DNA from 3 places in the Geodermatophilus sp. SYSU D00766 genome. Region 3 is predicted to be linked to each of the others. Evidence: riboswitches for the same ligand, from Rfam matches in the RefSeq annotation. Region 3 holds a riboswitch; each other region holds the start of a gene.
What was found. Region 3 has a riboswitch for S-adenosylmethionine ahead of ACI8AD_RS12990 (GNAT family N-acetyltransferase). Riboswitches for the same ligand answer to the same signal wherever they lie in the genome.
Positions count from the first base shown of each region.

Region 1 (7,609 bases), on a different contig from region 3:
AGACGTCTGTCACGCAGACTCCGCGACGACCGCCGTTTCAGCATGCGGGCGACCCGACTGCCGATCGCCCGTGTCCGACCAGGCCAACGGTGCTTCCCTCGAGCTAGGGCCGGCGTTGTCGTACTCGTGGTGGTCCTCCCGCCAGGTGGCACCGACCAGGTCGGTGTGGGGCGTCCTCGGTGGCGGCCGCGAGGTCGGTGTTCACCAGACCCCTCCGCGGCTGGCGCAGAACAGGCGCAGGTCGGGGGAGGCCCACAGGATGCTCTCGGTGGCAGGCCGTCTGGGTCACCTAGATCTCCGCGCCGTGCAGGATCCCGTGCCCGGTCCATCACCCCGCGGCGCGCTCGGTGCCTCGCGAGTCACTACGCGCCGGACCGCACTGGTCGACTGTCGCTGTGGGAACTCACTCGGCTGGCACGCCACGGATTGCGTGCAACAGTGCCTCCGCGCTCCCAGCGGTCTGCAGCACCGGGAGGCGAGTCCAGCCGCAGGGGGCTGTCATGGCGCTCGATCGATCTGCACTCACCAGCATCGCCCGGTCGATCGGCGGCGAAGCGCTGCAAGCGGGCGATGCAGGGTTCGCCGCTGCCCGGGCTGAGGCGATCTGGAACGGCGCAATCACTCGCCAGCCAGCGCTGATCGTGCGGCCCTCCTCCGCCCCGGACGTCGCGCGCGCCCTTGCTGTGGTTCGGGAAGCAGAGCTGGACTTCACCGTGCGTGGCGGCGGCCACAGCGGAGCCGGGAACGCTGTGGCGGACGACGCGGTCATGATCGACCTGTCCCGCCTCTCCGGCGTCCGAGTGGATCCGGAGGGCCGGGTCCACGTGGGAGGTGGTGCGACGTGGGGCGCCGTCGACGGAGCCACCGCGCCGCACGGCCTGGCTGTCACCGGTGGCACGGTCAGTCACACGGGGGTCTCAGGCCTCACGCTCAGCGGCGGGCTGGGCTGGTTGACGTCCCGGCTGGGGCTGGCCTGCGACAACCTGGTGGCCGCCACGCTGGTCACCGCCGACGGGCGGACGGTGACCGCCTCCGAGGACGCGGAACCGGAGCTGTTCTGGGCGCTGCGCGGTGCCGGCACGAACTTCGGGATCGTGACCGAGCTCGTGTTCGGCCTGCACGAGGTCAACCCGCTCGCGCACGTCGGCATGTTCTTCTGGCGGCCAGACGACGCCCTCGAGCCCCTCCGCTTCGCCCGCGAGTACCTGTTCGACCTCCCCGCCGGGCTCAGCGGAGCCGTGGTCGGGATGTCCGCGCCGCCGGAGGCGTTTGTCCCCGAGCAGCTCCGCGGTGAGAGGGGGGTCGCGGTCATGGTCGCCGGCTGGGGGAGCGGCGAGGAGCACGCCGCCGCCATCCGGCCGCTGCGCGAGCGCAACCCGCAGTTCGAGTTGGTCACGCCAATTCCGTACGTGGCACTCCAGCAGATGCTGGACAACGCGAATCCGTGGGGTATCCGTGCCTACGACAAGGGGCTGAACCTGGATGACCTGGGCGATGATGCCCTCGAAGTCATCCTGGAGCAGCTCCCGCGCATGCGCTCGCCGCTCTCCTACGTGCCCATGTTCCCGCTCGCCGGCAGGTACAGCGAGATCTCCGATGACGCGACGGCCTGGGGTAGTCCACGACGTCCGCACTGGGCGCTGGCCATCCTGGCTCTCGCTGCCGACGACCAGACCTACGAGGTCGACCGCGCCTGGGTCCGTGACCTCTGGAACGCCTTGCGCCCCTACGCCCCAGACGACGGGACGTACCTCAACTTCGAGGCCGACACCGACGAGCGGCGCGTGCGCGCCTCCTACGGGGAGAGCAAGTACCGCCGCCTCACCGAACTCAAGTCCGTGTGGGACCCGGAGAACGTCTTCCGGCACAACCCCAACATCCCACCGACCGCAGCCGGCATCCCCTCGCCTCGCCAGGCTGCGCCGGCGAGGGCCGACGAGACCGCTCGCTGACCCACTGACGGGCCCGACCTCCGCAGTGAGAAGGGGCCCGTCAGTGCTCGTGCGGTGACGGCTCTCAGCTGATGGGCACGGGCACGAGCGCTCCCAGGCGGGTCAGACCCGGCGGCGAGTCCGGTGGCGTCGTCGCTGTCGGCGGCCTCGTAGACGGGGAAGTCGGGACGCACCCGGACCGAGATGGCCTCCACCGTCGGGGACACCCTCGCGCTGTTCTCCCGCACCCTCGCCCTGCGCCCCGGTGACCTGCTGGCCACCGGCACCCCGTCCGCGGTCGGCTACGCCCGGACCCCCACCGGGCTGCTGCAGCCCGGTGGGGTCGTCGAGGTCGGGGTCGACCGCCCCAACCGCAATCGAGATCGGCGCTGTCCGAAGGGCGAGCCGAGATCGCACTCGTATCCGGACCCGCTGAGGAGCGAGGTCGGGAAACGAACCGGAGCGGGGGTGCACGTTCCCGTGCAGAACGCTGGGATCTGCGGGAACACACGAAGTCGAACAGCGCGAGCGGTGATTCGGCCGGTCCCCTCGCTACTCACCAGAGCCCCGGATGCGGTCCCTGACGGAGGCCGGCGCGACAGCGCCGGAGGCCGGCCGGCTTCCGGCTGCCGGGAGCTCAGAACGCGGGGATGACGGCGCCCTCGTAGGTGTCGTCGATGAACTGGCGCACCTCGTCGGAGTGGATGAGCTCCTCCAGCTCCTGGATCCGCTCGTCGTCCTCGTCGCCGGTGCGGACGACGACCAGGTTGGCGTTGGGGTTGTCCTCGGCCTCCTCCAGCGCGAGGGCGTCCTCGGCGGGGACCAGGTCGGCCTCGATGGCGTAGTTGCCGTTGATCACCGCGATGTCGACGTCCGCGAGGGACCGGGGCACCTGCGCGGCCTCGACCTCGGAGATCTGCAGGTCCTTGGGGTTGTCCTGGACGTCCAGGGACGTCGGGGCGGCGTCACCGGTGTCGGCCAGGGTGATCAGGTCGTTGGCCTCGAGCAGCCGCAGCGCGCGGGCGGCGTTGGTCGGGTCGTTCGGGATCGCCACGGTGGCGCTGTCGGGGAGCGCGGCGAGGTCGGTCAGCGACTGGGAGTAGATGCCCAGGGGCTCGATGTGCACCGGGTCCAGCGGGGTGAAGTCGTAGCCGCCGCTGGTCTCCTGCTCCTCCAGGTAGGGGATGGTCTGGAAGTAGTTGGCGTCCAGCGAGCCGTCGTCGAGGGCGACGTTGGGCTGCACGTAGTCGGTGAACTCGACGATCTCGAGGTCCAGCCCGGCGTCCTCGGCCAGGTTCTCGTCGATGAAGCGCAGGATCTCGGCGTGCGGGACCGGGGAGGCGCCGACCCGCAGCGGCTCGTCGGCCGCCGACAGCTCGGCGTCCCCACCGCCGCACCCGGTGAGCAGGGTGGTGGCGGCGGTGGCGGCCAGGAGCAGGGTGGAGCGGGAGCGCATGGTGGTGGTTCTCCTTCGGGGTGGTGCGGTGGGGGCCGGCGGCCGGACGGCCGCCGGCGAGGGGGTCAGACGTGGGCGAGGCTGCGGGCCCACCGGTCACCGGCCCACTGCAGGCCCTGCACGACGACGAGCAGCAGGGCGACGGTGACCAGCGTGATGTCGGTGCGGAACTGCTGGTAGCCGAAGCGGATGGCGAAGTCGCCGAGCCCGCCGCCGCCGACGGCTCCGGCCATCGCGGAGTAGCTGATCAGCGCGACGACGGTGACGGTGACCCCGGCGACGAGCGAGGGGCGGGCCTCCGGCAGCAGCACGGTGCGGACCACGTCCCGACGGCGCGCGCCCATCGACAGCGCCGCCTCGACCTTCCCGGAGGCGACCTCCCGCAGGCTGGTCTCCACCAGGCGGGCGAGGAACGGGACGGCGCCGATGGTCAGCGGCACGATCGCGGCCGTCGAGCCGATCGTCGTCCCGACGATGCCCCGCGTCACCGGGGCGACCAGCACCAGCAGGATGATGAACGGCAGCGCGCGGCCCAGGTTGACGACCAGGCCGAGGGACCGGTTCAGCGCTCCCCGCGGGGCCAGCCCGCTCGGGGCGGTGACGGTGAGCAGGACGCCCAGGGGGACGCCGAGCAGCACCGTGAGCACCGCGGCGGCGCCGACCATGTACAGGGTCTCGCCGGTGGCCTCGAGCAGCTGCGGCCAGACCCGGCTCCAGTCGCTCATCGCCCCGCTCCGGCCGTGGCGGCCGCACCGGCGTGCAGCCGCTCGACGAGCACGCCGTCGGACCGCATCCGGTGCAGGGCGGCGTCGAGCCGGTCCATGCCCTCGGTGCCGCCGTCCCCGGTGACGCGCAGCAGCAGCCGGCCGTAGCGCCCTCCGGCGACCGTCTCGACCGAGCCGCCGGCGACCTCCACCGCCAGCCCCAGCTCCCCGACGAGGGCCTGCAGCACGGCGGTCTCTGGCGTGCGGTCGGTGACGGTCACGCGGACGAGGGCCCCGCCGTGCCCGGCGCCGGCGTCGGCGACCGGGGCGGGCAGCAGGGCGTCACCCAGCGGGGAGTGCTCGCGGGTCAGGACGTCGGTCAGCCGGCCGCCGTCGACGACGCGTCCCCGGTCGAGCAGGACGGCGCTGTCGCAGACGGCCTTGACCACGGCCATCTCGTGGGTGATCAACAGCACGGTCAGGCCCAGCTCGGCGCGCACCCGCCGCAGGAGCTCCAGCACGCTGCTCGTGCTCGCCTGGTCCAGGGCGGAGGTGGCCTCGTCGCACAGCAGGACCCGGGGACGGCCTGCGAGCGCCCGGGCGATGGCCACGCGCTGCTTCTGCCCGCCGGACAGCTGCGCCGGGCGGGCACCGGCGCGCTCCCCGAGCCCGACCAGGTCCAGCAGCTCGGTGGCGCGGCGGCGTCGCTCGGCCCGGCCGACGCCGGCGAGCTCGAGGGGGTGCTCCACGTTGCCCGCGGCCGTCCGGGAGTCCAGGAGCTCGAAGTGCTGGAACACCATGCCGATGGAGCGGCGGGCCTCGCGGACCCCGTCGTCCGGGAGGTCGGTGAGCACCCGCCCGTCCACGCTCACCGATCCCGCCGTCGGGCGCTCGAGCAGGTTGACCAGGCGCACCAGCGTGCTCTTGCCCGAGCCGCTCGGGCCGACGACGCCGGCGAACTCACCGGCCGCCACGCGCAGGCTCACCCCGTCGACGGCGACGACCTCGCCCATCCGTCCCCGGGCAGGGAACACCTTGCGGACGTCGTTCAGTTCGATCACAGGCTGGGTCCTCGGGACGGGTGCGGGGGAGGGGCGCCGGGGCTCGGCGCAGGCGTCCGGTCGCGACGGCCGGACGCCGCAGGGTCGGTGCGGGAGGCAGGACGGATCGGCCGGGATCCCTGCGGATCGGGGCCGGCCCGCACGGCGGTCCCGGGCGCGGTCGACGACACCAGGGAACGGCCCCGCGCGCGGGAGAGCCGGGTCACCGCCGGGGCGGGGTGCTCGAGGCGTCGCGGGAGGCCGCCGAGGCGGCACGTGCCGCGCCGGGGTCGTGCCCCTCAGCTAGCGGGAGCGGACTCGCGGCGTCAGCGCCGACACAGGGCGGTGGCGGTCCGGCACAGGTCCACGTGCCGGCGAGCCCAGGTGAGCTGGGCGTGGGTCATCGGTCCTCCATCGATCCTGGCGGTGGCACCCTCGTCCGCACGGGGCGGGGGGTTGCTGCGACGTCGTCGAGCCAGGTCTCTCGGCCGCTCTGGATGGTCGGGGGCGATCCTACCGAGCCGGTCGGGATGGTGACGGAACGGGGTGCAGACCCCGCCCGGGTCTCCGTCAGCCGGCGGCGGTCCCTCCAGGGATCCGGAGTGGCGGAGGCGAGCCGCGCGCGGTCCCGGCTCAGTCGGTCCCCGGGCCGACGAAGCCGGTCCGGTAGGCCCACACCACCGCCTGCGTGCGGTCGCGCACGCCGAGCTTGCCGAGGACGGCCTTGACGTGGGTCTTCACCGTCTCGGGCGAGAGCCACACCCGGGCGGCGATCTCGGCGTTGGACAGCCCCTCGGCCATCGCGCGCAGCACCTCCACCTCGCGCTCGGTGAGCGCGGCGGCCGCCCGCAGCCGTTCGGGGTCGGCGGGCCGGCGGGCGGCGTGCACGGCCAGCAGCCGGCGGGTCACCGCCGGGGCGACGAGCGCGTCCCCGGCGTACACCGTGCGGATGCCGTCGACGAGCTGCTCCGGGGTCGCGCGCTTGAGCAGGAAGCCGTCCGCCCCGGCGTCGAGCGCGTCGTCGACGACCTCGTCCAGGTCGAAGGTGGTGAGCACGAGGACCCGCGGGCGGCGCGGCCAGGACACGATCTCCCGCGTCGCGGCGACGCCGTCGACCCGGGGCATCCGGACGTCCATGAGCACCACGTCGGGCCGCAGCGCCCGGGCGCGGTCGACCGCCTCCCGGCCGTCGGCCGCCTCCCCGACGACGGTCAGGTCGTCCTCGGCGTCGAGGAGCGCGCGCAGGCCGCTGCGCACCAGCCGGTCGTCGTCGGCCAGCAGCACGCGGATCACGCCGGCACCCCCGTCCCGGCCGGCAGCACCGCGTGCACGCGGAACCCGCCCTCCACCGGACCGGCCTCCAGCTCGCCGCCCTCGAGCCGGGCCCGCTCGCGCATGTTGACCAGCCCGCGTCCCGGGACCGGGTCGGGCAGGTCGCGCCCCTCGTTGGTGACGTCGAGCAGCACCCGGTCGGCCACCCGCGAGACCTCCACCCGGATCGGGCCGGAGGGGGTGTGCCGGACGGCGTTGGTGAGGGCCTCCTGCACGATCCGGTACAGCGCCCGCGCGGCGCCCGCGGACAGCGGCCCGCCGTCGGTGTGCAGCTCGACCGGGCGGCCGGTCGCCCGGATCCGGTCGGCGAGCTCCTCCAGGTCGGCCACGGTCGGGGCGAACGGTCCCGCCCCCGCCCGGCGCTCCAGCGGCTGCAGCACGCGCAGCAGCCGGTCGAGCTCGTCGAGCGCGGAGCGCCCGGCGGACTCGACGGACCCCAGCGCCTCGCGGGCGAAGGCCGGGTTGTCGTCGAACACCCGCCGTCCCACCCCGGCCTGCATCACCATGACGTTCACCGTGTGCCCGAGGGAGTCGTGCAGCTCGCGGGCCAGCCGGCCGCGCTCCTGCAGCAGCAGCCGCTCGGCCGCGAGCGCCTGCGCCCGGCTCTCCGCCGCCTCCCGGGCGCCGGCGGCCGCCGCCAGGGCGCGCCGCCGGCTGAGCTCGCCGGCGACCACGGCGACCAGCGAGGTCATCCCGATGTCGGGCAGGGCGGCGAGGGAGTCGACGCGGTCCAGGGTCACGTACCCGGCGGCGCCCAGGACGGCGACCGCGCCGGCCGCCAGGCGCAGCCGCCGCCCGCCGACGGCGAAGCAGGTGAACAGCGCGATCCAGGCCGGCCAGGGCAGGTAGCCGATGGCGTACCCGGCCGCCGCGTTGACCACCACGACCGTGTCGGCGGCGACGAGCGACGCGAGCGGCGCGGCCTGCCGCCACAGCAGGGTCAGCGGCCCGGCCGCGGCCAGCGCGACGGCCGCGGCGTCCACCGGCCGGTAGGGCGGGCCCGCCGGCACCGCGAGGGTGACGGTGACCGTGGCGAGGACCAGGACGCCGGCGAGCGCCGCGTCCGTGCGGCTCACGGCGCCGGTCCCGGGCGCGGGGGAGGTGGACGGCGACACCTCCCATCGTCCCGCCGGCGGGCGGCCCGGG
Region 1 is NZ_JBJGYI010000020.1:35,211-42,819, reverse strand. Features, by position in the region: gene ACI8AD_RS15335 (FAD-binding oxidoreductase) at 501-1,952, shown strand; gene ACI8AD_RS15330 (fumarylacetoacetate hydrolase family protein) at 2,136-2,585, shown strand; gene ACI8AD_RS15325 (MetQ/NlpA family ABC transporter substrate-binding protein) at 2,569-3,387, opposite strand; gene ACI8AD_RS15320 (methionine ABC transporter permease) at 3,453-4,112, opposite strand; gene ACI8AD_RS15315 (methionine ABC transporter ATP-binding protein) at 4,109-5,152, opposite strand; gene ACI8AD_RS15310 (putative leader peptide) at 5,458-5,535, opposite strand; SAM riboswitch class I at 5,540-5,635, opposite strand; gene ACI8AD_RS15305 (response regulator) at 5,765-6,424, opposite strand; gene ACI8AD_RS15300 (sensor histidine kinase) at 6,421-7,539, opposite strand.
Region 1: it holds a riboswitch for S-adenosylmethionine, as region 3 does, so the genes downstream of both, ACI8AD_RS15310 (putative leader peptide) here and ACI8AD_RS12990 (GNAT family N-acetyltransferase) in region 3, are expected to answer to the same signal.

Region 2 (7,609 bases), on a different contig from region 3:
CTGGTCTACACCGTGGCGGCGTTCTACGTGCTCGACCGCCTCGGCGTCCCGATCACCGGGCTGGTCGCGCCGGCCACCGTGCTCGGCGTCGGGCTGGGCTTCGGCGCGCAGCGCATCGTCGGCGACGTCCTCGCCGGGTTCTTCCTCATCACCGAGCGGCAGTACGGCTTCGGCGACGTCGTCTCCATCGCCGTCACCGGCGGGGGCGACCCGGCCGCGGGCACCGTCGAGGACGTCACCCTGCGGGTGACCCGGCTGCGCTCGGCCGACGGCGAGGTGGTGACCGTGCCCAACGGGCAGATCGTCAAGGTCACCAACCTCTCCCGCGACTGGGCGCGGGCGGTGGTCGACGTCCCGGTGCCCACCAGCGCCGACGTCACCCGGGTCAACGAGATCCTCCACGACGTCGGCAGGGACGCGTTCGCCGACGCCGAGCTGCGCCGGCTGCTCCTCGACGAGCCCAGCGTCATGGGCGTGGAGAGCATCGACCTCGACCAGGTCAACGTGCGGGTGGTGGCCCGGACGCTGCCCGGGCGGCAGTTCGAGGTGGGCCGCGACCTGCGCGAGCGGATCGTGCTGGCCTTCGCCGCGGCGGGGCTCACCCTCGCCCCGAGTCCCGAGCCGGCCGTCGCGACCCGACCCGCGCCGGCGGCCAAGCCGTGACCGTCCCCGGCGCCCCGCGCTCCCCCGGTCCGGAGCCCGCCGCCGAGCCCCACCCCGGCGGCGACCCGGCCGGCCGCGGCCGCTTCGGCCTGTCCGCGCTGCGCCGCACGCCCGGACACATCGGGCGGGCCCGCACCTCCACGGTGGTCCTGGTCGTGCTGTTCCTCGGCCTGGGGCTGCTCTACCTCTACGTGCGCCCGGACCCGGCCGGCACCGCGCCGGCCGGCACCACGACCGTGACCACGCCGCCCCCCGCACCGCCGGCCACCACCGCCCCGCCGGCTCCGGAGGCCCCCGCGACGACCGACGTCCCGACGACGCCGCCGGCCGAGCCGCCGACGACCGGGCCGACCACGGCCCCGTCGCCGACCACGCCGCCGGCCACCACCCCCGGGGAGACGCCGTCGGAGCCGCCGGTCCCGACCACCACGCGGGCCCCGACGGCCCCCGCCACCGAGCCGACGACCGTCTCCCCGCCGGGCTGACCCGCGCCCGGCCGGCCCCGCCGGGGCGGAGGATGGCCGGCATGGTCCTGGAGCTGCGCCGCCCGATCGTGCAGGCCCCGATGGCCGGCGGGCCGTCGACCCCGGCCCTGGCCGCGGCCGTGTCCGAGGCGGGCGGGCTGGGCTGCCTGGCCGCCGGCTACCGCACGCCGGCGGCGGTGCGCGAGGAGATCCACGCCGTCCGCGCGAGGACCCAGCAGCGGTTCGCCGTCAACGTGTTCGTGCCCGGCCCGCCCGGTGACGCCGGCGCCGTGGGCCGCTACGCCCGCGAGCTCGACGCCGAGGCCCGCCGCTGGGGCGTCGGGCTGGGCGAGCCCCGAGCCGACGACGACGCCTGGGAGGACAAGGTCGCCCTGCTCGCCGAGGAGCGGGTGCCGGTGGTCTCCTCCACCTTCGGCCTGCCCCCCGCCGACGCGGTCGCCGCGCTGCACGACGCCGGGGCCACCGTGCTCGTGACCGTCACCACCCCGGAGGAGGCGGTCGCCGCCCGCGACGTCGGCGCCGACGCGCTGGTCGTGCAGGGCGTCGAGGCCGGCGGGCACCGCGGAAGCTTCGCCGACCGCGACGGCGAGGGCGAGTACGGGCTGCTGCCGCTGCTGCGGCTGGTCGCCCGGGCCGTGGACCTGCCGCTGGTCGCCGCCGGCGGCATCCCCGACGGCGCCGCCGTCGCCGCGGTGCTCGTCGCCGGCGCCGAGGCCGCGCAGCTGGGGACCGCGTTCCTCTGCTGCCCCGAGGCGGGGACCACCCCGGAGCACCGCGCGGCGCTGACCACGCACGGGCGGACGGCGCTCACCCGGGCCTTCAGCGGCCGGCGCGCCCGCGGGCTGGTCAACCGGTTCCTCACCGAGCACTCCGCCGCCGCGCCGGCGGCCTACCCCGAGGTGCACCACCTGACCGCGCCGCTGCGCGCCGCCGCCCGGCGGGCCGGCGACGACGGCGGCTACAACCTGTGGGCCGGGCAGGCCCACCCCCTCGTCGAGGCCGTCCCCGCCGCCGAGCTGGTGCGCCGCCTCGACGAGGACGCCCGCGCGGCCCTGGCCCGCCCGTACCCCGGGACCGGGAGTCGCTGACCTCGGCTATCGTCGGACCAGGCTCACGAGAGGCAGCGCGAAGCACCTGGCTGGCTGCCCGGCAACCTCTTCCTCCGTCTGAGGTGCTCCCAGGGGAAGAGCCGGCCGTGCGGCGCCCGCCGCCCGGCAAGGACGGAGCACCTGTGCGCCGCAGGTCCTCCGGGACGAGAGGAGACGGCGCGTGACCGACCCGAAGAGCTGGAGCTTCGAGACCCGGCAGATCCACGCCGGGACCAGCCCCGACCCCACCACCGGGGCCCGGGCGCTGCCCATCTACGCCACCACCAGCTACCAGTTCCGCGACACCCAGCACGCCGCGGACCTGTTCGCGCTGGCGGAGCTGGGCAACATCTACACGCGGATCATGAACCCCACGCAGGACGCGCTCGAGCAGCGCGTCGCCTCCCTCGAGGGCGGGGTCGCGGCGCTCGCGGTGGCCAGCGGCCAGGCCGCGGAGACCCTCGCGCTGCTCAACGTCGCCGAGGCCGGCAGCCACGTCGTCGCCTCCGCCTCGCTCTACGGCGGCACGTACAACCTGCTGCACCACTCGCTGCCCAAGCTCGGCGTCGAGGTGTCCTTCGTCGAGGAGCCCGACGACCCGCAGAACTGGCAGGCGCTGGTCCGCGAGAACACCAAGGCGTTCTACGGCGAGTCCATCGGCAACCCGAAGGGCGACGTCCTGGACATCGCCGCCGTGGCCGAGGTGGCGCACCGCAACGGCGTGCCGCTGATCGTCGACAACACCATCGCCACGCCGTACCTGGTGCGCCCGCTCGAGCACGGTGCCGACGTCGTCGTGCACTCGGCCACCAAGTACCTCGGCGGGCACGGCACCGCGATCGCCGGCGTCATCGTCGACGGCGGCGGGTTCGACTGGACGTCCGGGAAGTTCCCCGGGTTCACCACGCCGGACCCCACCTACCACGGCGTCGTCTACGCCGACCTCGGCGCGCCGGCCTACGCGCTCAAGGCGCGGGTGCAGCTGCTGCGCGACCTCGGACCGGCGATCAGCCCGTTCAACGCCTGGCTGGTGGTGCAGGGCATCGAGACGCTGTCGCTGCGCATGGAGCGGCACGTGGCCAACGCCCAGCGGGTGGCCGAGTTCCTCGAGGCGCACGACGAGGTGGAGGCGGTGCACTACGCCGGCCTGCCGTCCTCGCCGTGGCACGCCGCCCAGCAGCGCTACGCGCCCAAGGGCGCCGGCGCGGTGCTGGCGTTCGAGATCCGCGGCGGCATCGAGGCCGGGAAGCGGTTCGTCGAGGGGCTGGAGCTGCACAGCCACGTGGCCAACATCGGCGACGTGCGCAGCCTGGTCATCCACCCGGCGTCCACGACCCACTCGCAGCTGACCGCGGACGAGCAGCTGACCGCCGGCGTCACCCCGGGCCTGGTGCGGCTGGCCGCCGGCCTGGAGGGGATCGAGGACGTCCTGGCCGACCTCGAGGCCGGGTTCCGCGCCGCCAAGGGAGCCTGACGTGACGGGGGTGCGGGACCTCCCCGGGTCCCGCACCCCGCCGCGCACCGGCGGGTGGCGCGACGGCGACCCCGCCGGGGACCGGCTGTTCCTCGACCTGGACGGACCGGTCCGCCTCGAGCGCGGTGGGGTGCTGCCCGGCGTCCGGGTCGCCTACGAGACGTGGGGGACGCTCGCCCCCGACGGCGGCAACGCGGTGCTGGTCGAGCACGCGCTCACCGGCGACAGCCACGTCACCGGCCCCGCCGGGCCCGGCCACCCGACACCCGGCTGGTGGGCGTCGCTGGTCGGGCCGGGCGCGCCGCTGGACACCGACCGGCTCTTCGTCGTCTGCGCCAACGTGCTCGGCGGGTGCCAGGGGACCACCGGACCGTCGTCGACGGCGCCCGACGGCTCCCCGTGGGGGTCGCGGTTCCCCGAGGTGACGGTCGGCGACCAGGTCCTGGTCGAGGCGGCGCTGGCCGACGCGCTGGGGGTGCGCCGGTGGGCGGCCGTCGTCGGCGGGTCGATGGGCGGCATGCGGGCGCTGGAGTGGGCGGTGGCGCTGCCCGACCGGGTGGCCGGGCTGTTCTTCCTCGCCTCGGGCGCCGCGGTCACCGCCGACCAGCTGGGCACGCAGACCACCCAGCAGGCCGCCATCCGCGCCGACCCGGCCGCCGGGCTCGGCGTCGCCCGGCGGATCGCGCACCTGACCTACCGCAGCGCGCTGGAGCTGGAGGAGCGCTTCGGCGCGACCGTGCAGGACGACGGCCGGTTCGCCGTCGCCTCCTACCTGGAGCACCACGCCGACAAGCTCACCCGCCGCTTCGACGCCGGCAGCTACCTGGTGCTCACCGAGGCGATGAACACCTGGGACGTCGGCCGCGGCCGGGGCGGGGTGGAGGCGGCGCTGGCCCGGGTGACCGCGCGCGCCGTCGTCGCCGGGGTGGACAGCGACCGGCTCTACCCGCTGGACCTGCAGCAGCGGGTGGCCGACGGGCTGGGGGTGCCGCTGCGGGTGATCTCCTCGCCGTACGGGCACGACGGGTTCCTCATCGAGGCCGACGCCGTCGGCGCGCTGGTGCGCGAGCTGCTGGGCGGCTGAGGCCCTCCCCTCCTCGGCGAGATCGGCGGTCTCGTGGTCATCAGCGGCCGATCGCCACGAGACCGCCGATCTCGCGCAGAGCTGGCCGGGCAGACTGGCGCGGGTGAGCGACCTCGAGGCCCTCCGCCCGTCCTGCGACCGCGCCCTGTCCGGGCACGGGCCGGTGCGCGCCGGCGCGCTGCTGGCGACGATCCCGGCCGACACCGCGGTGGACCGCTACGGCGCCGGCGGCGTCGTCGCGGAGCTGGAGGCCGAGGTGGCCGGCCTGCTGGGCAAGCCCGCGGCGGTGTACCTGCCCAGCGGCACGATGGCCCAGCAGGCCGTGCTGCGGGTGCACGCCGGGCGCACGCTGCGGCGCACCGTCGTCGCCCACCCCCACTGCCACCTGTTCCAGCACGAGGGTGGCGCGCTCGAGCGGCTGCACGGGCTGGTGCCGCGCCCGGTCGGCGACCGGCACCGGCTGCTGCTGCGCGCCGACCTCGACGCCGTCGCCGAGTCGCCGGCCGCGCTGGTGGTGGAGCTGCCCCAGCGCGACCTCGGCGGGCAGCTGCCGCCGTGGGAGGACGTCGTCGAGCAGACGGCGTGGGCGCACGACGTGCACTCCGTGGCCCACCTCGACGGCGCCCGGCTGTGGGAGGCCACGGCCGGCTACGACCTGCCGCCGGCCGACGTCGCCGCCCCGTTCGACACCGTCTACGTCAGCTTCTACAAGGGCCTCGGCGCGCTCGCCGGGTGCTGCCTGGCGGGGCCGGCCGACGTCGTCGCCGAGGTGCAAGAGTGGCGGCACCGCATGGGCGGGACACTGTTCGGGCTGTGGCCGGGCGCGGCGTCGGCGCTGACCTGCCTGCGGCAGCGGCTGCCGCTGATGCCGCGCTACCTGGAGCGGGCGCGCGAGGTGGCCGCCTGCGTGCGCGACCTGCCCGGCGTGCGCGTCGTCCCCGACCCGCCGCAGACGCCGATGCTGCACCTGCTGCTGGAGACCACGCCGGAGGCGTTCGGCGCCGCCGCGCGGGAGCTCGCCGAGGGCGGGCTGTGGACCTGGCCCTCGGCGGCGTCCACCGGCGACCCGGGCGTGCTGCGCGTCGAGCTGGGCGCCGGTGACGCGACGCTGGCGCTGTCCCTCGACGAGATCCGCGCCGCCGTCGCCCACCTGGTGACGTGAGGGAACGGCCCCTCGCGAGCGGATGGAACGGCCCCCTCGCAGGGTCCCGCCGCGAGCCTGCGAGCGGTGGGGGGCGAGGGGGTCCTTCCTCAGTCGGCGGCGTCGCCCGGGATGTGGCCGGCCGGGGGCAGCGGGCGGCGCACCACCGGGCGCACCCTGCGCGCCGCGGGCAGCCGCTCGGTGTAGCTCTGCGCGTTGAGCCGGATGTGGGTCAGGTCGTCGTCGGTGACCTGCCGGCGCACCGTCGCCGGGACACCGGCCACCAGGGAGCCGGCGGGCACCTCGGTGCCCTGGGTGACGACGGCGCCGGCGGCCACGATCGAGCCCGCGCCAATGTGCGCGCCGTTCATGACGACGCTGCCCATACCGATCAGGACGTCGTCGTCGATGCGCGCGCCGTGCAGCACCACCCGGTGGCCCACGGTCACACCGCGGCCGATGACCAGCGGGAAACCGGGGTCGGAGTGCAGCGTGCTGCCGTCCTGGACGTTGGAGCCCTCGCCGATCTCGATCACCTCGTGGTCGGCGCGCGCGACCGCGCCGTACCAGATGCTCGAGTGCGGTCCCATCGTGACCGCGCCGACCACCACCGCCGTCGGCGCGACGAACGCCTCGTCGTCGATGGCCGGCGCCCCGAACCCCAGTTCTGCGATGTAGTTGTCCGCCACGGCCCCACCCCAGCACAACCGGCCCCTGGACGGCACCCGGGACGGCGGCCAGGATCGGCGGCCGTGACCGTGCCGACCGACCTGCCGGTGCTCGCCTTCCCCGATCAGGCCGCCTTCGAGGCGTGGCTGGAGGCCGAGCACGCCTCCGCGCCCGGCCTGTACGTCAAGCTGGCCAAGAAGGGCGCCGGGGTGCCGTCGCTGACCTACGCCGAGCTGGTCGAGTCCGTGCTGTGCTTCGGCTGGATCGACGGCCGCTCCAACCGCTTCGACGAGCAGTGGTACCTCATCCGCGTCACCCCGCGCCGGCCGCGCAGCGTGTGGTCGCAGAAGAACGTGGCCGCCGTCGCCGAGCTCACCGCGGCCGGGCGGATGCGCCCGGCGGGCCTGGCGCAGGTGGCGGCGGCGCAGGCCGACGGCCGCTGGGACCGCGCCTACGCCGGCCCGGCCACCGCCACCGTGCCCGACGACCTCACCGCCGCGCTGGACGCCTCGCCCGCCGCGCGCGCGGCCTTCGACGCGCTCGACCGGCAGAACCGCTACGCCGTCCTGTACCGGGTGCAGACCGCCGCGACCCCGGCCACCCGGGCGAAGCGGATCGCCGCGCTGGTGCAGGTGCTCGCCGAGGGCCGCCGGCCCCACGCGTGACTCAGGCGACGCGGACGGCGCCGCGGTACCCGGCCTGGTCGACGCTGGTCACCGCGACCGGCTGCCCGAACGTGCGGGCGTGCACCATGCGGCCGTCGCCGATGTAGATGCCGACGTGGCTGACCGGCGAGTAGAAGTACACGATGTCGCCGGGCAGCAGCTCGGCGCGCGAGACCGGCGTGCCCATCGTCGACTGCGCCTTGCTCGAGTGCGGCAGCGAGATCCCGGCGGCGGCGTAGGCGTACTGGGTCAGCCCCGAGCAGTCGAACCCGTCGGGACCGGAGGAGCCCCACACGTAGGGGTCGCCGAGCTGGGCCAGGGCGGTCTCGACGGCGGTCGC
Region 2 is NZ_JBJGYI010000006.1:40,530-48,138, reverse strand. Features, by position in the region: gene ACI8AD_RS07425 (mechanosensitive ion channel family protein) at 1-663, shown strand, start outside; gene ACI8AD_RS07420 (hypothetical protein) at 660-1,148, shown strand; gene ACI8AD_RS07415 (NAD(P)H-dependent flavin oxidoreductase) at 1,190-2,236, shown strand; SAM riboswitch class IV at 2,258-2,375, shown strand; gene ACI8AD_RS07410 (bifunctional o-acetylhomoserine/o-acetylserine sulfhydrylase) at 2,418-3,710, shown strand; gene metX (homoserine O-acetyltransferase MetX) at 3,712-4,794, shown strand; gene ACI8AD_RS07400 (threonine aldolase family protein) at 4,898-5,956, shown strand; gene ACI8AD_RS07395 (gamma carbonic anhydrase family protein) at 6,046-6,624, opposite strand; gene ACI8AD_RS07390 (YdeI/OmpD-associated family protein) at 6,688-7,269, shown strand; gene ACI8AD_RS07385 (C40 family peptidase) at 7,271-7,609, opposite strand, start outside.
Region 2: it holds a riboswitch for S-adenosylmethionine, as region 3 does, so the genes downstream of both, ACI8AD_RS07410 (bifunctional o-acetylhomoserine/o-acetylserine sulfhydrylase) here and ACI8AD_RS12990 (GNAT family N-acetyltransferase) in region 3, are expected to answer to the same signal.

Region 3 (7,609 bases):
ATGTGGCGGGTCAGCGGCGCGATGCGCGCGGCGACGAGGACGGCGTCGAGGCGGCCGCGCACCCGGTCGGTGCGGTCGTCGGGCCGGAACCGGTCGTCGGACTGCAGCGCGAGCGAGTCCTCGATGGTGACCAGGTCGAGCAGGCCGGCCTCGGCCTCGCGGACGAGGTCGGTCCAGTAGCCGGGGGTGAGGAGCTCGGCCGGGCGGGCGTCGGGCTCGCGCCAGGCGGCGGGGTGCCAGCCGGCGCCGTCGAGAGCGACGGCGAGGTGGAGCGGTTCGGTCACGGGGACGGGTCCTCCCGGGTCGGTGGTGGTCAGCCGGCGGCGTGCGCGGCGAGCTGGAGGGCGGGGACGCCGGGCTGTCCCAGCGCGAGGTCGGCGAGCACCCGGCCGACGGCGGGCGCGGACTTGAGGCCGTGGCCGCTGAACCCGGCGCCGACGACGACCGGTCCCACCCGGTCGAGGACGAACTCGCCGGTGGCGGTGCTGGTGTAGGTGCAGCTGACCGGCTCGGCGGAGTCGGGGTCGAGCCCGGGCAGCCAGCGGCACACGTACTCCTGCAGCCGGGCCAGCCGTGCGGGGTCGGGGCGGCGGTCCCGGGTGCCGGGCGTGCACACCGCGCCCGAGCCGTGGAAGCCGACCTTGACGCCGTCGCCGGGGCTGGCCAGGCCGTAGACCCCGGCCGGCCAGCCCTCGGCGGGGTCGGGGTCGCTGGTGAACGACGGCCAGACCAGGTCCGCCGACAGCGCGCGGAAGTGCGCCGGCTGCTCCTCGGTGACGCGCAGCGGCGGCACCGGGAACGCCGGGCCGAGGACCTCCGGGGTCCAGGCGCCGGCGGTCACGACGGCGACCCGGGCGCGCACGTCGCCGCCGGCGGCCTGGCGGACCCGGACGCCGTCGCCGTCGGGCAGCACCGCGGTGACCCGGCGGTGGTGCCCGACGACGGCGCCGTGCGCGGCGGCCGCCTCCTGCAGCGCGGCGACGGCGGCGTCGGCGTCGACCCGGCCGGCGGTGTGCGGCTCGTGCAGCACGGGGCCGGGGAAGCGCAGCCCGGGCCAGCGCCGCGCGGCCCCCGCGGCGGGGAGCCACTCGTGCTCCACGCCGGCGCGCTGCATCGCCGTCGCCACCCCGCGCAGCCGCGCCTGGCCCGCGGGGGCCGCGGTGGCGACCCCGGGTCCCGGGTGGAGCACGCGCCGGCCGGTCTCGTCCTCGAGCTCGGCCCACCGCCGCCGCGCCTCGGCGACCAGCGCCTGGTGGTGCCGCTCGGCGTAGGTGCTGCGGTAGATGCGGGCGCGGCCGTGCGAGGCGCCGAGGTCGTGCCCGGGGCCGAACTGCTCGAGCAGGACGACGTCGCGGCCGCGGCGTGCCAGCGACCAGGCGGCCGCCGAGCCCATCACGCCGCCGCCGACCACCACGACGTCGGTGCGGCGCGGGGTGCCCACCTGCGTCACGATGCCACCTGCGCCCCGACCACCGGGACGTCGACCACCGACACGTCGACCGCCGGTACGTCGGCCCGGGCCGGCGCCGCGCAGGCCGAGGTGCCGACGATGACGGAGAGCACCAGCGCGGTGCGCACCGGCAGGGCGGGGACGGGGTCCGGACGGGGACGGCGGCGGGGACCGCGCGAGGGGGTGCCCACGGGTGCGCTCAGTCCTCGGCCGGCAGGCCGGGCGGGTTGGTCTCGGCGCGCTCGATCGCCTCGCTGGTGAGGCCCCACCGCTCGAGGACCTCCGCGTAGCTGCCGTCGTCGATGGCGGCGTTGAGCGCGGCGGTGACCGCAGGCGCGAGGCCGTTGCCCTTGGCGGTCGCGACGGCGATCTGCGCGGTCTGCGGCCAGCCGCCGTTGACCGTGCCGACCACCTCGAACTCGTCCGGGGAGACGGCGGCCTTGTAGGCGGCGGTGGCGTTCGGGCCGAAGGTCAGGTCCAGCCGGCCTGACTGCAGCGCCAGGGTGGTGTCGCCGTCGTTCTCGAAGTACTGGACGACGACCGGCTCGAGGCCGGCCGCCCGGTTCTGCTCGTCCCAGGCCAGCAGGATCTTCTCCTGGTTGGTGCCCGACCCGACCGCGATGGTCAGGCCGGCGACGTCGGCCGGCTCGTCGACGACCAGGCCGGAGCCGGTGCGCGCCTGGAAGGCGAGCTCGTCGACGCGGTAGGAGGAGAAGTCGAACAGCTCCTTGCGCTCCTCGGTCACCGTGACGTTGGCGATCGTGACCTCCACGTCCCCGGACTGGGTGGCCAGCGGCCAGTTGGACCAGTCCGTGGTCACCAGCTCCAGGTCCAGCCCGAGGCCGTCGGCGACGAGCTGGGCGATGTCGGGCTCGTTGCCGATGACCGTCGCGTTGTCGTCGGCCAGGAAGCTCAGCGGCGCGGTGAAGGCGCCGACGGCGACGGTCAGGACGCCGTCCTCGGCGACCTGCGGCGGCAGCAGGGCGACCGCCTCGTCGCTCTCGGTCGTGCGCACGCGGTCCTGCTCGGGGCTGGTGTCCACTGCCAGCGCGCTGCTGCCGGTGTCCTCCTCCGCGCGGGCCTCCTCGATGTCCGCGGCGCTGCTGCAGGCGCTCAGCGCGAGGAGGGAGGCAGCGGCCAGGGCGGTGGCGAGCGGGACTCGTCGGGTACGGGCGATCACGGTCGTTCTCTCTTCCGGCAGGGGCACGCGGGCGCGTGCCGGCGACGGGCGGCGCGCGCTGCGCCGTCCGGGGGTGGGGACGGGGAGGGTCAGAGGACCTGCGCGAGGAAGGCGCGGGTCCGTTCGTGCGCGGGGTGGTCGAGCACCTGCTGCGGCGGGCCGGCCTCGACGATGCGGCCGTCGGCCATGAAGACCACCCGGTCGGCGGCCCGGCGGGCGAAGCCGACCTCGTGGGTGACGACGATCATCGTGGTGCCGCCGCGGGCGAGGTCCTCGATGACGCGGAGCACCTCGCCGACGAGCTCGGGGTCCAGCGCCGAGGTGGGCTCGTCGAACAGCAGCACCGCCGGGTGCATGGCCAGGGCCCGGGCGATCGCGACCCGCTGCTGCTGCCCGCCGGACAGCTGCCGGGGGTGGGCCCCGGCCCGGTCGGCGAGGCCCACGCGGGCGAGCAGCTCGCGGGCCTCGGCCTCGACCTCGGCGCGCGGCCGGCCCTGCGCCGAGACCGGCGCCTCCACCACGTTCTCCAGCGCGGTGAGGTGCGGGAACAGGTTGAAGGACTGGAAGACGAACCCGAACCGGGTGCGCTGCCGGAGCAGGTCCTTCTCCTTGAGCTCGTGCAGGGTGTCGCCCCGGCGGCGGTAGCCGACGAGCTCGCCGTCGAGGGCGACGAAGCCGCGGTCGACCTTCTCCAGGTGGTTGATGCTGCGCAGCAGCGTCGACTTGCCCGACCCGGAGGGCCCGAGGACGACGGTGACCGTGCCGGGCTGGACGACCAAGTCGACGCCGTGCAGCACCTCGACGCCCGCGTAGGACTTGTGCACGCCGTGGACCTCGACCCGCCCGCGGCGGGCGGCGACCGTGGTCACCGGGACACCTCGCGGGCCGGACGGACGCGGGCGAGGCCCGCGGTCAGGTTGGCGCGCAGTCGCTGCAGCGGCGTCGGGGGCAGGGTGCGGAGGGCGCCGCGGGCGTAGTACCGCTCCACGTAGTACTGGACGACCGTGACGACCGTGGTGAGGACGACGTACCAGACGGCGGCCACCAGGAGCATCGGCAGCACCCGCTGGGTGCGGCCGTAGATCACGCTGACGGTGTAGAAGAGCTCGCCGAGCGCCAGGACGTAGACGATCGAGGTGCCCTTGAACAGGCCGATCACCTCGTTGACCGCCGTCGGCACGATCGAGCGCATCGCCTGCGGGAGGACGATGCGGGTGGTCTGCCGGCGCTTCGGGATGCCGAGCGAGGCGGCGGCCTCCAGCTGGCCCTGGTCGACGCTGAGGATCCCGGCCCGGACGATCTCCGCCGAGTAGGCCGCCTGGTGCAGGGCCAGGCCCAGGACGGCCGCGCCGAACTTGTCGATCAGCGAGAGCGTCTCGACGCTGGCGAACGACGGGCCGAACGGGATGCCGACGTCCAGCGACCGGTAGAGGTAGGCGAGGTTGTACCAGAGCAGCAGCTGCAGGATCAGCGGCACCGAGCGGAACACCCAGGTGTAGCCCCAGCTGACCGCCTGCAGCAGGGGCGAGCGGGACAGCCGCATGAGCGCCAGCACCGTCCCGAGCGCGAAGCCCAGCACGGCGGTGATCAGCGTCAGCTGCACCGTCGTCCAGACGCCGCGGACGATCGACTCCTCGGTGAGGTAGGCGCCGACGACGTCCCACTCCCACCGGGGGTTGGTCACCAGCGAGTTGACGACCATCGCGAGGAGGACGGCGACGACCGCGGTGGCCACCCAGCGCGCCGGGTGCCGGGCGGGCACGACCCGCAGCCGGTCGTAGGGCGTCCCGCCCGCCGGTGGCGCGGCGGTGTCGGAGCGGGGCAGCAGGGTGGTCACGCCCCACCTCCCGGCAGCTGCTTGTCGAACGCGTACACGCGCTCGGCGACGGGCAGCCGGCTCAGCACGGCCAGGTCGGTGGGACGGGGCACGGCCGGGTCGAACAGCGGGGTCCAGCCGGCCGTCAGGTACAGCGCCTTGGCCTCGGGCTGGCGCGGGCCGGTGGTGAGGAACAGGCGCGAGTAGCCGCGTGCCGCCGCGCGCGTCTCGAGCTCGGCGAGCACCTGCCGCGCCAGGCCGCGGCGGCGGTGGGTGGCCGCCGTCCACATGCGCTTCACCTCGGCGGTGCCGGGGTCGGCGTGCCGGCGGTAGGCGCCACCGGCGACGGGTGTGCCGCCGGCCAGCAGGAGCACCAGCTCGCCGTCGGGCGGCAGGAACTCCTCGACCGGGTAGCGGGTCAGCTCCTCGTGGGCACCGCCGAACAGGTCGCCGTAGCGGGCGTCGTACTCGGCGGCGAGCTCGGCGAACAGGGGCGCGGCCAGGGGGTCGTCGGGGTGGACGGAGGCCACCTCGAGCGGTGGTGCGGACATGACGGAGCTCCTGACAGGAACAGGTGAGGGTGTGGCCGTCCTGCAGGGCCCCGCTGCGAGCGTGCGAGCAGCGGGGGGCAGGAGGGTCCTTCTACGGTCGGGAGGTCAGGAGGTCAGCGACAGAGCGCGCTGTCGGTGCGGTGCAGGTCGACGGTCGGTCGGCCGACCAGGTCGAGCGAGAGGGCGCGCACGCTGCTCGTGCTCCCGTGTCCCACGGCTGGGCTCCTCTGTCGGGCCCCGGGAGGGGCGGCTGGACTTGCGGGGCGCACGGTGCGCACCCGCCTGGTCGTCACCCGGGGCACCCCGTCCCAGCGGAGGGTTGCCGGTCAGCGAGCCGGGGCTTGACGCTGACGCTCTGGACCTGCGCGCCAATCTAGGCGCCGCCGGTAATCCCGTCAATTCCCATCGACTTGGTGCAGATCGGACCGGCCCACGGTGGCCCTCCGCGGCGCACACCCCCTGCCAACGGCCCACGAGGACCTCGCCCCGTGGTCAGTCGGCGTGGGTGCCGAGCGTCAGACCGCGATGCCGACGAGCTTGGTGTCGAGGTACTCGTCGATGCCCTCGTAGCCGCCCTCACGCCCCAGCCCGCTGGCCTTGACGCCGCCGAAGGGAGCGGCGGCCGACGTCGGGTTGATGTCGTTGACGCCCACCATCCCGAAGCGCAGCTTCTCGGTCACCCGGATCGCGGTGGACAGGTCGTTGGTGTAGACGTACGCGGCCAGGCCGTACTCGGTGTCGTTCGCTCGCGCGACGACCTCGTCCTCGTCGTCGAACGGGGTGACCGCGGCGATGGGGCCGAAGGTCTCCTCGCGGGAGACGAGCATGTCCGGCGTCACGTCGGCCAGCAGCGTGGGCGAGAAGAAGGTCGTGCCGGCGAGCCCCTCGACCTGCAGCCGCTCGCCCCCGGCGACGACCCGGGCGCCGCGGGTCCGGGCGTCGTCGACCTGCGCCTCCATCTTGGCGACGGCGCGCTCGTCGATCAGCGGGCCGACGGAGATGCCCTCCTGGTCGCCGCGACCGACCCGCAGCGCCGCGATCCGCTGCTCGAGGGTGGCGACGAAGGTGTCGTAGAGGGAGCGGTGGACGTAGATGCGGTTCGGGCTGATGCACGCCTGGCCGGTGTTGAGGAACTTGACCAGCGCGGCCCCCTTGGCCGCCCGCACCGGGTCCGCGTCACCGAAGACGATGAACGGCGCGTGCCCGCCCAGCTCCACCGAGACCCGCTTGAGCGTGGCGGCGGCCTTCGCCACCAGCACCTTCCCGACGGCGGTGGAGCCGGTGAAGGTCAGCTTTCGGACCACCGGGGAGTCCAGCAGCGCGTCACCGACCTCCGCCGGGCGGCTGGTGGTGACCATGTTGACCACCCCGGCGGGCAGCCCCGCGTCGACGAGCACCTGCACGGTCGCCACCGCGCAGAGCGGGGTCTGCTCGGCGGGCTTGAGCACCGAGGTGCACCCGGCGGCGACGGCGGGGGCGAGCTTGCGGGTGAGCATCGAGACCGGGTAGTTCCACGGCGTGATGGCCGCGACCACGCCGACCGCCTGGCGCATCGTCACGAACCGCTGGTCGGCCCGCGCCGAGGGGATCGTGACACCCCCGACGCGCTTGGCCTCCTCGGCGAACCAGGCCAGGAAGTCCGCCGCGTAGGCGACCTCGTTCATCGCCGCCTTGAGCGGCTTGCCCTGCTCACGGGTCATCAGCGCGGCCAGGTCCCTGCGCCGCTCCCGCATCAGGGCGTCGGCCCTCGCGAGGACCGCCGCGCGCTCGTAGGCGGTCGCGCCCGACCAGGCCGGCAGCGCTCGCTCCGCGGCGGCGATCGCGGCGGCGGTGTCGGTCCGGTCGCCGTCGCTCGCCCGGCCCAGGACCTCGCCGGTGGCCGGGTTCGTGACGGGGAACGTCGCGCCGCCGTCGGCGGGGCGCCACTCCCCGTCGACGTGGATCGTGCGACCTGGCTCCTGCGTCATGGCGCCCACCTCACTGGCTGACCGATCCGAGGACCGGGGGTCGGGTCCGCGGCGCCGTTCCGCCGCCGGGCGATGGTGTCACCCGCGGACCGGGCGCCCACCCCTCCCGGGTGTCGGTCAGCGGCGGAAGGGGCCGTACGAGCCGGTGAACACGACGGGGTGCGGGAGGCCGGGCTCGGCCCCGTCGCCCGCGACGGCGGCCTCGCCGCCCACGCCGAGCAGGGTGCGGGTCACCGCCTGGGTGCTGTCGAGCAGGTCGTCGAGGGCGCGGGTGAGGTGCACGGCGGTGACCCGGTCGAGCGGGTCCTGCTCGTGCAGCGCCTCCAGGACGGCGCGGCGCAGCAGCTCCTTGAGGAACGACGCCGTCACGCCCTCGGTGCGGTCGACGGCGCCGGTGACGTCGTCCTCCGACAGCTGCAGCGGCACGGCGCGGCCGTAGAGCTCCAGCAGCCGGCGGCGGGCCGCAGCGTCGGGCAGGTCGACGTCGACGGCGACGTCGATGCGCCCGGGCCGCGCGGCCAGGGCCGGCTCGAGCAGGTCGGCCCGGTTGGTGGTCAGGACGAAGAGCAGGTCGGCGTCCGGGGCGGCGCCGTCCATGGCGTCGAGCAGGTCGAACAGCACGGGGCTGCCGCCGGGGCCGAAGGA
Region 3 is NZ_JBJGYI010000015.1:23,389-30,997, reverse strand. Features, by position in the region: gene ACI8AD_RS13020 (LLM class flavin-dependent oxidoreductase) at 1-284, opposite strand, end outside; gene ACI8AD_RS13015 (FAD-dependent oxidoreductase) at 314-1,450, opposite strand; gene ACI8AD_RS13010 (hypothetical protein) at 1,447-1,641, opposite strand; gene ACI8AD_RS13005 (ABC transporter substrate-binding protein) at 1,650-2,630, opposite strand; gene ACI8AD_RS13000 (amino acid ABC transporter ATP-binding protein) at 2,720-3,499, opposite strand; gene ACI8AD_RS12995 (amino acid ABC transporter permease) at 3,496-4,467, opposite strand; gene ACI8AD_RS12990 (GNAT family N-acetyltransferase) at 4,464-4,997, opposite strand; SAM riboswitch class IV at 5,245-5,359, opposite strand; gene ACI8AD_RS12985 (NAD-dependent succinate-semialdehyde dehydrogenase) at 5,513-6,964, opposite strand; gene ACI8AD_RS12980 (AAA family ATPase) at 7,082-7,609, opposite strand, start outside.